Regions from separate parts of the Arthrobacter sp. UYEF20 genome, predicted to be linked through region 1. Evidence: riboswitches for the same ligand, from Rfam matches in the RefSeq annotation. Region 1 holds a riboswitch; the other holds the start of a gene.

Region 1 (5,377 bases):
ACAAGTCCTTCACGCTTTGGAACATCGTCGGGGCTCTGGCCTGGGCGACGTCCGTGACCCTGTTGGGCACCTGGCTGGGCCACTTCGAGATCATCGCCAAGAACATCGACGTCATCGCCGTGGTCATGGTCCTCGTCTCCGTCCTGCCGTGGGGCATCCAGCTGCTCAAACGCCGTCGCCAGGGCAGCCGTGCCTCTTGGGACGGCACGGAAGCCGATACCGCAAACAACACCGCGGACGGTGTGTCCTCACAGGATTTGGCGGGGAAGAATAGCTGACATGACCACTGCAGCCCTGCCCTCCCTGCTTCTCGTGGAGGACGACGCCGTCCTGGGGCCGCTCATCGCCGCGCTACTGGCGGAGGACTACCGGGTGAGGCTCGTTGCCAACGGCCAGGACGGACTGCACCTGGGGCTCACGGAGACCTGGGATGCGATGGTGATCGACCGCGGCTTGCCGGTGATGGACGGCATCAGCCTGATCAGGGCATTGCGGGAGAAGGGGATCTCCACCCCCATCCTCATCCTGACCGCGCTCGGGGACACGGCGGAGAAAGTCAGGGGCCTGGATGCCGGTGCCAACGACTATGTGACCAAGCCGTTCGACGCCGGGGAACTCGCGGCACGCCTGCGCGCCCTGACCCGCACTTTTGCCCCGGCCTCCACGCCGGTGGGCTTCGGCCCGTGGGAACTCGATCCGGCGTCGCGCTCCGTACGGTCCGTCTACGGACGACTGGTGTCCCTCACAGCGAAGGAGGGCGAACTGCTCGGTGCCCTGGCCGCGGAACCGGGCCGGGTCTTCACCCGGGAAGAACTGCTCAGCCAGCATTTCCAGGCCACGGACCAGCCCGGCCTGATCGACACCTACGTCCACCACCTCCGCCGGAAGATCGCCAAAACCGTGATCCGCACGGTCCACGGCGTCGGCTACCAGATCGGCGACGCCCATGAATAGCACCGCACCGCAGGCCGCCGAACCGGACCTGGACACCCTGCGCAGGGCCTCCCTCAAGGTCGCCCTGCGGATCAGCGCCGCCTGCGCCGTGCTGGTCCTCTGCCTCCTCGCCGCCGCCACCGTCTACCTGATGAACAAGCTGGCTCACCCGGACCTGCCATCCGCCACCGTGGCCGGGAAGGCCTACACCTATCTCGACTCCAAGGACCTGATCGAGGCCATGATCATCGCCGGGGTAGCGGGGATCGTGCTGGCCGGCGGCGTCGGGTGGCTCAGTGCACGGAGCGCCATCCGGCCCCTGGGGGAAGCGCTGGCCCTGCAGCGGCGGTTCGTCCAGGATGCCAGCCATGAACTGCGCACCCCCCTCGCCATCCTCGACGCACGCATCCAGCTGGCCCAACGCGACGCCGCGCCGGACTCCAAACCGGGCCAGGCCTTGGTCAAAATCCGGGAAGACACGGCAACGCTCACGGGGATCGTCAATGAGCTGCTCTTGGCCGCAACGAGGGGGACGCCGGACCCAGCGACAGAACCGGCCGATTTGGCCGACGTCGCGTCCTCCGTCACCGAGAGCCTGCAACAACTCGCGGCACGCCAGGGCGTCCGGCTCACCTTTTCCGCGGATGCGTCCGACGGGGCGTCCGCCAGGGCTTCCGCGGGCGATTCCGGAGGCGGCTCCGGCAGCGATTCCGGCGGCGGCCGGCCTCTGGCCCGCATCGACCAGAACTCCCTCCGCCGCGCGGTGCTCGCCCTGGCCGACAATGCCCTCGCCCACACCCCGGCCGGCGGACAGGTCACCATCAGCACTGCGGCAGAGAACAACCACGCGGTCATCACCGTGGCGGACACGGGGGCTGGGATCACCGGCGTCGACCAGGCCCGGATTTTTGACCGCTTCGTCAGGACTCCGGGCGCCGATGCGCCGCGCCGGCAGAGAAGCTTCGGCATCGGTCTGGCCCTGGTCCGCGAGATCGCCACGGCCGCCGGCGGCACCGTCGAGGTAGCCCGGACAGGTCCGGAGGGAACCACCATGAGGCTGGCGCTTCCCCTGGTTCGCTGACGCGACGGCATGCAGAAGGCCGGCAATCCGCTGCCCCCAAGGCAACTGATCACCGGCCTCTTTCGCTGCTGTGCGTCAGACTCCGGCGCGGACGAACGTCACGGGGCCCGTGGCGGTCAGCCACGACAGCGGGTGCGCCACGGTTGTATTGCCGTTGATGCCGCCGCTGACGGCCTGTCCGTTGCCGGCGTAGATGGCAACGTGGCCGGACTGGACGATCATGTCGCCCGGCTCCGGAGTCGCCACAACCTTGCCGTACTTGAGGAACGCCGTCGGGCCGATGTCGCCTACCGGAATGCCGGCTGCGCCGAGCGCCTTTTCGACCATCGCAGTGCAGTCCTGCATGATTCCAACCTGGCCGTAGGCGGCCGAAAGCAGCGCGGCGTTGACGCCGCCGGCTGCCGGGGCAGCGGCGGGAGCCGGGGCAGCTGCCTGGACCTGCACGGCAGCCTTAGGAGCTGCGGCAGGCTGGGGGGCGGCGGCGGGGACGGCTGCAGCCGGCTTGGGCTGTTCGACGACGGGCGCCGGAGTCGAGACCACGGCCGGACGCTCGAAGGCGATCTGAACAGTGGAATCCGCGCTGACCGGAGCGGAGACCTGACTGTTGACGTCAACGGACGACGCCGGTGCGGCGTTGCGCTCGACGGGTGCCTCCGCCGCGTTGGCGGCCATGGCGCTGCTGAGTACCAGACCTGATGCTGCGGCGATCACGGCGGCCTGGCGGCCGATCGTGCCTGCATTGCCCGCAAATGCGGAGGAAATTGCCGAAAGCGGGCTCGTGGTGGTGGTGCCGCGATGGCGCGCGGAAGTATTGCGTGAAGTCATGAATGTAGCCTCTCCCAATGCCTGCGAGGTGAGCTGTCGGATTCGGATGGGAGGCACCCGGCCGCACTCGGGGCCCGCGTTGCGGGCCGTGCGGCTTCACCCCAAGACCTGCCTGTCAGCTGGTCAAAAAGTGGTTTCCCCGTCTCTGCCGGACGTTGATGCGAGTTATCCCCGGGGCCGCGGCAGAGTTAGGCAATCGGCTGGGGAGCGCCCGTATCGGAGACAACAGGCACCTAACAACGGTAACGGGATAATCACGGAATGTCACATTGAGGTAACGGGGCGGGGGTCCAAACGAGGGCTTTTTCCATCTGCATCCCCGGGCTCAGGCATAGGATGATGCCAGCAGCGATCCCTGAAGCGGAGGCCCGAAATGAACAGCCACTGTGTCGCCATCTGCCAGCTGAGCGATCAGCCTCAGGAGGATTTTGACGTCAACACCGAGCTGCTGATCCTCGAAGGCCAGGAAGTCCGCGTCTCAACCTGGGACGCTGAGCCCCGCGACGGCGGTTTCGACGCCCATGTCCTGAACGACCGTGTGGATGCACTCGGCTTTATGGTGGTCACGGACTGGCAGTTCCTGGATGGCAAGGCCTACGCGGTTGTGCAGCGACGGTCGGACAGCTGATGCGGGACGCTTCCGTCACGTCCCGGTGGCCGTGAATTCCAGCTCTGGCCGGTGTTTCGCGACGTCGTCGAGCACCACAGCGACTGCCTCCCTGAGGAGGTCGGCGTCGGTATCGGCGTCCGCGTCGTGCTCCGGCGAGACGGCCAGCGCCGCCTTGGCCAGGCCGACAAACTTGCGCCAGTCTCCCCCGCCGGCCCGGAGCGCCCGGAGCGGCGAGAGCAGGGCGGCGCGGCGCAGCCAGACGTCGGGTTCCCGGGCCCAGCGGTCCAGCACGCTGTCCGCTCGTACCCTGCCCAGCAGGTCCAGTCCCGAAACCAGCGGGCCGACGACGTCGACGGCGAGCGGATCGGCCAGCTCCCGCAATTGCGCGGTTCTCAGGAAGCCTTCAATCCGGGTCAGGTCCGCGTTGTCCAGCATGTGGACCTTGGACTGCAGCAGGACCACGGCCGCCAGCCGTCGCTCGAAAACCGGTACGGACCAAAGTTCTGAGCTCAGCGCGGTGATGTCATCATGCAGCAACTCGCGGTGGCGGCGCAGCGCGTCGCGGACAGTTCCGCGCACCGCCCCGACCGAGGCGCCATAGAAGCTCAGATCGCCGCCCACGCGTGCCTGCAACTCGTCCGCCCGGGACCAGGACCCTTCGCGTTGCAGCGAGGAATCGATAAACTCGCCGGCGTCGCTCATGGGACCATTCTTTCGCATTGTTGTGGGGTCTCCGCGTCTTTCGCATTGTTGTGGGGTCTCCGCGCCGGTTTCTAGGTGGCCTGTCTCCCGGCTCTTTCTGCCGGGCTTTTTTGTCTGACCCCGCTTCTAGACTGGGTTCATGGACGGCAAGCGAGAGCCCGAAGTGGTTCCGGGAGGACATGGCGACGCTGGAAGCGGCGCCGCGGTCACGGACGTCGCCCGCCTGCTCGGTACGGTCCGTCCCTGCCACGCCACGGATGCCGACGACGACGGCGGTGCCGGGCTGATCGACCAGCTCCGGCAGCTGGAGGACCTGAAGTCCGCCGCGGCCGCACTGCAAGCACGTGTTGCGGTCGCCTTCGATGCCGCCCAGCGGCGGGTCCAGCGCGCGGCGGGGATGCCGGCGGCCGAACTCGGGGCCGGGGTCGCGGCGCAGATCGCCCTGGCCCGGCGCGAATCCCCGGCCCGCGGCGGCCGGCTCCTGGGCCTGGCCAACGCCCTCGTCACCGAAATGCCCCACACGTTGGCCGCCCTGGACACCGGGCAGCTCAACGAATGGCGTGCCACACTGCTCGTGAAGGAAACCGCCTGCCTGAGTGCGGCGGACCGCTGCGCGGTGGACGAGGAGCTCGCCGCCGATACCGGCACGTTCGCCGGGGCCGGGGACCGCGCAATCGTTGCCGCGGCCCGGGCCTCGGCGTACCGGCGGGACCCCCGCTCCATCACCCAACGCGCCAGCCACGCCGCCGCGGAGCGGCATGTCAGCCTCCGCCCGGCCCCGGACACCATGTGTTACCTGACCGCCCTGCTCCCGGTCGCCGAGGGCGTGGCCGCGTACGCGGCGCTGAGCCGCCACGCCGACACCCTGCGCTGGCGGGGACCCCGGGGGCCGGGGTCAGCTCATGGCCGACGCGCTGGTTGAAACGCATCACGGGGAAGGCGGGTGGAATCAGCAGCATCGAGATCCAGCTCGTCATGACCGACCGCGCCCTGTTCCAGGGAGACAGCGAACCGGCCCGGCTCCCCGGCTACGGCATCGTCCCGGCCGGCTGGGCCCGCGATCTGCTCAGAGACGCTGACTCCGGCCCGGGCATCAGTTCGAGCCAGGGCCGCACCGACCCTAACCCCGGGGGCAACGGCAGTGGAGGCGGGGGCGGCACCGGAGCGGTCGCCGCGGTAGCCGGCGTCGCCCTGCAGACCTGGCTCCGCCGGCTCTACACCGCGCC
Region 2 (5,377 bases), on a different contig from region 1:
GCGCAGGGCGCTCCAGTCAACGGGACCGTCCGTGCCGGCGGGCTTCCGTGCGGGACGCTTAGGTGCGGTCGTGGCTTTCGCCCCGGCGGCTCCCGGTTCCGGGATGGGGGCGCCCCAGGGGAGGGCGAAGGCGGAGACCAGCTCTCCCAGCTGGACGCCGTGTGGCGGCACCACCAGCACACCATCGGCCGCAGCCAGCCCGCGCAGCATTCCTGGTCCCGCATGTTGTGCCGGCGACGCCATGCCGTAAAGCAACCGGAAAGGCATCAACCGCGTCCGGCCAGGATCGGGTTCGATCGTCGAGCCGCACGGCACTTCGACGACGGGTGGCATCGTTCCGTGCCCCAGTGCCGCCAGGAGCGGTGCGGCCAGGGTGGAAAGTGCCATCATGGCCGCGAGCGGGTTCCCCGGCAGGCCAATGATGAAGCGGCCGTCGGGCAGTTCGGCCAGCACGGCGGGATGGCCGGGCCGCATCGCGATGCCGTCGATCAGCAGCCGGCCGCCGAGCTCGGCTACGGAACGCCGGAGATGGTCGGTGCCTGAGCGGCCGGTGCCCCCGGTGGTGATGACGACGTCGGCGAGCTGGACCTCAAACCCGGCGTCCCCTGCGGGCCCGGAGTCCGGAACGGCGGGGTCGTTGTCTGCCAGGGCGGCCAGCCATTCGGCGTAGCTGTCCCCGATCTTCACCTGGCCGCTGCAGATCCCGCCAAGCAGCTCCACCACACCGGCCAGTTGCGGGCCGAAGGTGTCGCGGACCTCCCCCGGTTGAGGGATACCCGACGAGACGACCTCGGAGCCGGTGAGCACCAGCCTGACTACCGGCTTACCCAGCACAGGAACGGTGTCGTGGCCGGCCAGGGCGGCGAGGGCCAGATGGGCCGGGTTAAGCACGGTGCCGGCCTTGATCAGCAGCTCTCCGGCAGTGGCTTCCTCCGCTGCCTTGCGGACGTGTTCACCGTTTCGCGGCTCGCCGGGCCTGGCAGCGCCACTGGTGGTCAGGGCCGGCAGCCCGTCCTCGTCCGGGGAAATGAGGCCGCTCTCGCTGCGGAGCACCGCTTTGGCTCCAGCCGGGATCAGGCCGCCGGTAACGATCGGGCTCGCCTGGTGCGGGGCCAGCCGCTGGCCCGGTTCCGCCAGGATCCATGGCCCGCTGCCGTTGACAGCCCAGCCGTCCATGGCGGAAGAGGCATAGTGCGGAATGTCCTGCAGCGCTTCGACGTCGTCCGCGAGGATACGCCGCAAGGCATTCCTGAGAGCCACCCGCGCGGCAGGTATGGGTGTGGCGCAGTCAAAAGCGAGTTGCCTGGCCTCCTGCCAGGTGTGTGCCGCGTGCCGGTGCGGTTCCGGCGGGGCGCTACCGGCACCCTCTTCATCGTCCGCTGGGGCCTGGATTCCGCCGGGAGCGGAGTCGTTCCCGGCAGCAGCACTGCCATGAGGCGGCGCAGGCGTCATGCCCCGGAGGCTTCGGTGGCCGCGTAGTCAGTGGCGAGCTTCCGGGCCACGCCGATGGCCGCCTGCATGGAGACCGCGTCCGTCGCCTGGCCGGAACCGGAGGCCAGACCGGCGGCAAAGCCAGCGATGAAAGTAGTCAGCGGGGCGGCAGGACGCACCACCGAGTGTGCGGCCACCCCGGCGAGGGCAAGGACGTCGTTGACGTCAATCTCAACATCCTCCAGCTCGAGGGCCTGGAGCAGGGCACGGCACCAATCTTCCAGAGTTTCATCCTGGCTCTTCACCGTTTGCCTCCAAAGTCGGTTTCAGTCGCGGAGCTCCGGACCGCTCGTCCGGTCCATGGTCCGGAATCCGGCCGGATACCCCAAGTGCGGCGGCATCGTCCCAGGTGTCCACGTCATCCGTGGAACCGGAGGGCACGAGAATTCCCCGCACGTCAAGACTAGCAAGAAGGGAGAACACCGAGGCGTCCGCCAGCCCGCCCCGCTCCGCGGCTTCCGCGACGGAGTGTTGTAGCGCGGCCGTGCCATAAAAGCCGGCGAGCGGCTGCCGTCGTCCGTCCGCGGAGACTGCCATGACGGCGCCGACCTCCGGACCGGCATCCAGGGCCGCGCGCAACGCCGTGACAGCGGCATCCACCCGGGGCATGTCGCAGGCCAGCACGAGGGTCAGCCGAGGCGCACGGACGGTCCGGCCGTCCCCCGAATGGTGGGCCGCCAGGGCGGCGAGTCCGGCGGCGATCGCGGCGGCCGGCCCAGCAAAAGGCGGCTCCTCCCGGCAGTTCAGCACCCCCGCAGGAAGCGATCCCGGGTCCGGTCCGACGACGACGATCGCCCCGGCCCCCTTCGCGGCCTGCAGTGCGCGTTCGAGGAGGGTCCGGCCGCCGAGCACCAGGGCGGACTTGGGCGAGCCGCCCAACCGTGAGGACCGCCCTCCGGCGAGTATGACAGCATCGAATTCCACAGTGTCCAATTCCAGAGCATCGAATTCCATTGGCCAGCCTAGCGCGGTGCCACCAGGCCCCGGCCCGGCCCAGGCCGCAACTTGGTCCGGCAGAACACGTCCGGCCTGACTCCAGGCAAACGAATCAGGCCGCGGATTCCGGCAAGAGGAAAGGGTCCCAGGCCGGCGTCGGCTTTTCCAGTTCCTTAATCTGCCAGATGGTGCCCTTCGGTGGTCCCGGGACAAAGCTGAGCTTCCAGCCCATCTCGGCGGGGGTGTGGTCACCCTTGGCGTTGTTGCACCGCAGGCAGGCCGCCACGAGGTTTTCCCAGGAATCGGCACCGCCCCTTGACTTGGGCTGGACGTGATCAATGGTGTGGGCCGCTTTTCCGCAGTAAGCGCAGCGCTGTCCGTCCCGGCGAAGCACACCCCGGCGGCTGACCGCCGTCATGGTGTTGTACCGGGGCCGGATGTAGCGGTTGAGCAGGATCACCGACGGCCGGCCCAGGATGTCCTGGGGACCAACAACCGGATCGTCTCCTTCGGCCACCACACTGGCCTTTCCGGTAAGCACGAGAACGAGCGCCCGGCGGAAGGTGACTACCGCGAGCGGTTCATATCCAGCATTCAGAACGAGAGTGCGCATCCGCATACCTCTTCACGGCCGCACCCGCCAGGGGCACGAGGGCCGGCTGCCCTCTGCATGGTCGGGCTATGGATCGACACCACAAGAGTAAACACCCCAAGGCCGGATCACCGAATTTTTCTCCCGCAAGGGGGTCCGTGTCTGCCGGAGATGGCCGGGCGTACAGGAAGAGGACCCCCGCCACAGGGGCGGGGGTCCTCTTCTTGGTGGCGACTTTCAGGCTGTTTTCAGACAGCTGTTTTCAGACAGCTGTTTCCAGCCAGCGGCGATTTAGCCGCCGACGCGGATGAAGACCGGCCCGGAGCCGATATTGACGCTGTTCAGTGCGGTGGTTCCGCCGTTCCAGCCGCCGTGGACAGCCATGCCGTTGCCGACGTAGACAGCGATGTGGGCCATGCCCACGCCACCGTTCTGGTAGTACGCCAGGTCGCCCGGCTGTGCCTCGCCGGCGCCCACGGTGCGGCCCAGGGACAGGTAACCTGCCGGCCAGCCGTGGAAGTTGATGCCCGCCGCAGCCAGAGCGTTCGTGACCAGTGCGGTGCAGTCCTGTCCAACCCCGAGCTGGGCGTAGGCGGCGGCAGCGATGGAAGCTCCGGCGCCGCTGGCAACGGAGAGTCCCTGCGTCGAGGCCGAGGCGCCGGCGGCACCGGCCTTGGAGTCCTGGACGTTGACGACGGGCTTTGCGGCCTCGACGACCGGAGCAGGTGAGGTGGAAACGGCCGGCTTCTCGTAGGAGATCGCAATGGTGGAAGCCGCCGAGATCGTTGCCGGGGTGCCCGACTGGACTTCGAGTGCCGAAGCGGAGGTGGATTCGCGCTGAACGTTGGTCTCGGCAGCGTTGGCTGCGATTCCGCTGGTCAGGACCAGCCCGGAAGCGGCAGCGACGACTGCGGCCTGGCGGCCCATGGTACCGGCGTTGTCGCCGACGGCCTTGGCAATGACAGCAAGCGAGTTGGTCTTGGTGACCTCGGCGCGGTGCCGTGCAGTATTTGCACGAGTAGTCATTAAGTTCTCTCTTTCGTGATCCTTGGACCGCACTTTTCAGGCGCGGACAGAGGACGCTCCGGCATCTTGGGGGTACGCCGGATCGCCCCGAATGGGTTACTTAGCGAAGGGTGTACTGCGAAGACGCGCCAAAAGCGGGAACTGCTTGCAGGTGCTTGGCCTGCGGGCCGAACTCAGCAGAGATTGAGTCGGCGGAGTGAGATCCATTCCGGGCGCCGGCAAGGGCAGCACGGGACGTGGATTTCAGCGGGCTCGAATGAGCCGCGCAAGCGCGTTTAAGCGCAGCATTGTGGCGTGAAGACACGAAAGTAGCCTCTCCCAATGCCTGCGAGGTGAGCTGTCGGATTCGGATGGGAGTCACCCGGCCGCGCTGCTTCCTGGAAAGCTTTGCGACTTAACCCCAAGGTCTTCTTGCGAAGACCAAAATTGGTTCCCCCGCCCCTGCCAGACGATGTCATGCGAACGGACCTTGAGCGGTGGCAGAGCTAGGCAATCCACTCAAGAGCGCCAACTTCGGAGAAGTTGGCGTACTTCATACGGTACAGCAGTTGGGACCCAATGTCACATTCAGATCACGGCGTGTCACAAGAATGCGAGAGTCATCCATCGGCTATTTAGAGCCAGCCGGTGGGGTCCACGACGTCGCCGTTGACCATCACTTCGAAGTGCAGGTGGCACCCGGTGGAGGCGCCGGTGGTCCCGCTCATGGCCACAACATCGCCGCGGGAGACCGTCTGGCCAACACGGACGCTTGATGAGGACAGGTGGTTGTAGGTGGTCTCCAGGCCGTTGCCGTGGTCGATCACCACGCGGTTGCCACCGCCGAAGGGATGCCAGCCGGTGAACGTGACGGTGCCGCTGGCGGCCGCGTGGACCGCCGTTCCGCACTGCGCGGCGTAGTCCTGGCCGCGGTGGAACTCGCCGGCACCGCCGGTGATGGGACTGACGCGGTAGCCGAAGGGCGAGGCGGAAACCATCTGGTCCAGCGGTGCGCCCAGGCTGCCGGAAGAAGCGGCGCGCGTGATGCTGCCCGCCGACTGCGCGCTCAGCAGTTGCTTCAGCTTGCCGTCGGGATCGCCCTTCGTGGTCACGGCGGTCCGGCTGAAGTCGATCTTGGCCGCGGAGGCGGCCGTTACATCCGGCTGCGCCGTAGCGGAGACCGAGCCCGACGAGCCGTCGGTAGCCATGACCGGGCCGGTGGCGGGGACAGCGATCGTCAGGACCAGGCCCGTAGCCGCCAGGGCAATGCCGGCCTTCTGCCCCACCCCACTGGCGGCGGCAAATTCCGTTACCTGGCGGAACGGGCTCCGGCGGCCGCGGCGCTCGTCGCGG

The links. A riboswitch is a leader RNA that binds a small molecule or an ion and turns the genes downstream of it on or off. The one in region 1 is predicted to bind cyclic di-AMP.
Region 2: another riboswitch for cyclic di-AMP. It lies ahead of ABIB26_RS05465 (NlpC/P60 family protein); the one in region 1 lies ahead of ABIB26_RS12480 (hypothetical protein).

What each region holds. Positions count from the first base shown of each region.
Region 1 is NZ_JBEPNP010000010.1:6,669-12,045, forward strand. It holds gene ABIB26_RS12465 (DedA family protein) at 1-278, shown strand, start outside; gene ABIB26_RS12470 (response regulator transcription factor) at 280-954, shown strand; gene ABIB26_RS12475 (sensor histidine kinase) at 947-2,014, shown strand; gene ABIB26_RS12480 (hypothetical protein) at 2,090-2,839, opposite strand; cyclic di-AMP (ydaO/yuaA leader) riboswitch at 2,848-3,034, opposite strand; gene ABIB26_RS12485 (hypothetical protein) at 3,213-3,467, shown strand; gene ABIB26_RS12490 (DNA alkylation repair protein) at 3,483-4,151, opposite strand; partial or broken gene ABIB26_RS12495 (HNH endonuclease) at 4,291-5,377, shown strand, end outside.
Region 2 is NZ_JBEPNP010000003.1:279,968-285,344, forward strand. It holds gene ABIB26_RS05445 (molybdopterin molybdotransferase MoeA) at 1-1,452, opposite strand, end outside; gene ABIB26_RS05450 (DUF6457 domain-containing protein) at 1,449-1,736, opposite strand; gene mobA (molybdenum cofactor guanylyltransferase) at 1,720-2,445, opposite strand; gene ABIB26_RS05460 (HNH endonuclease) at 2,540-3,040, opposite strand; gene ABIB26_RS05465 (NlpC/P60 family protein) at 3,311-4,045, opposite strand; cyclic di-AMP (ydaO/yuaA leader) riboswitch at 4,354-4,512, opposite strand; gene ABIB26_RS05470 (M23 family metallopeptidase) at 4,660-5,377, opposite strand, start outside.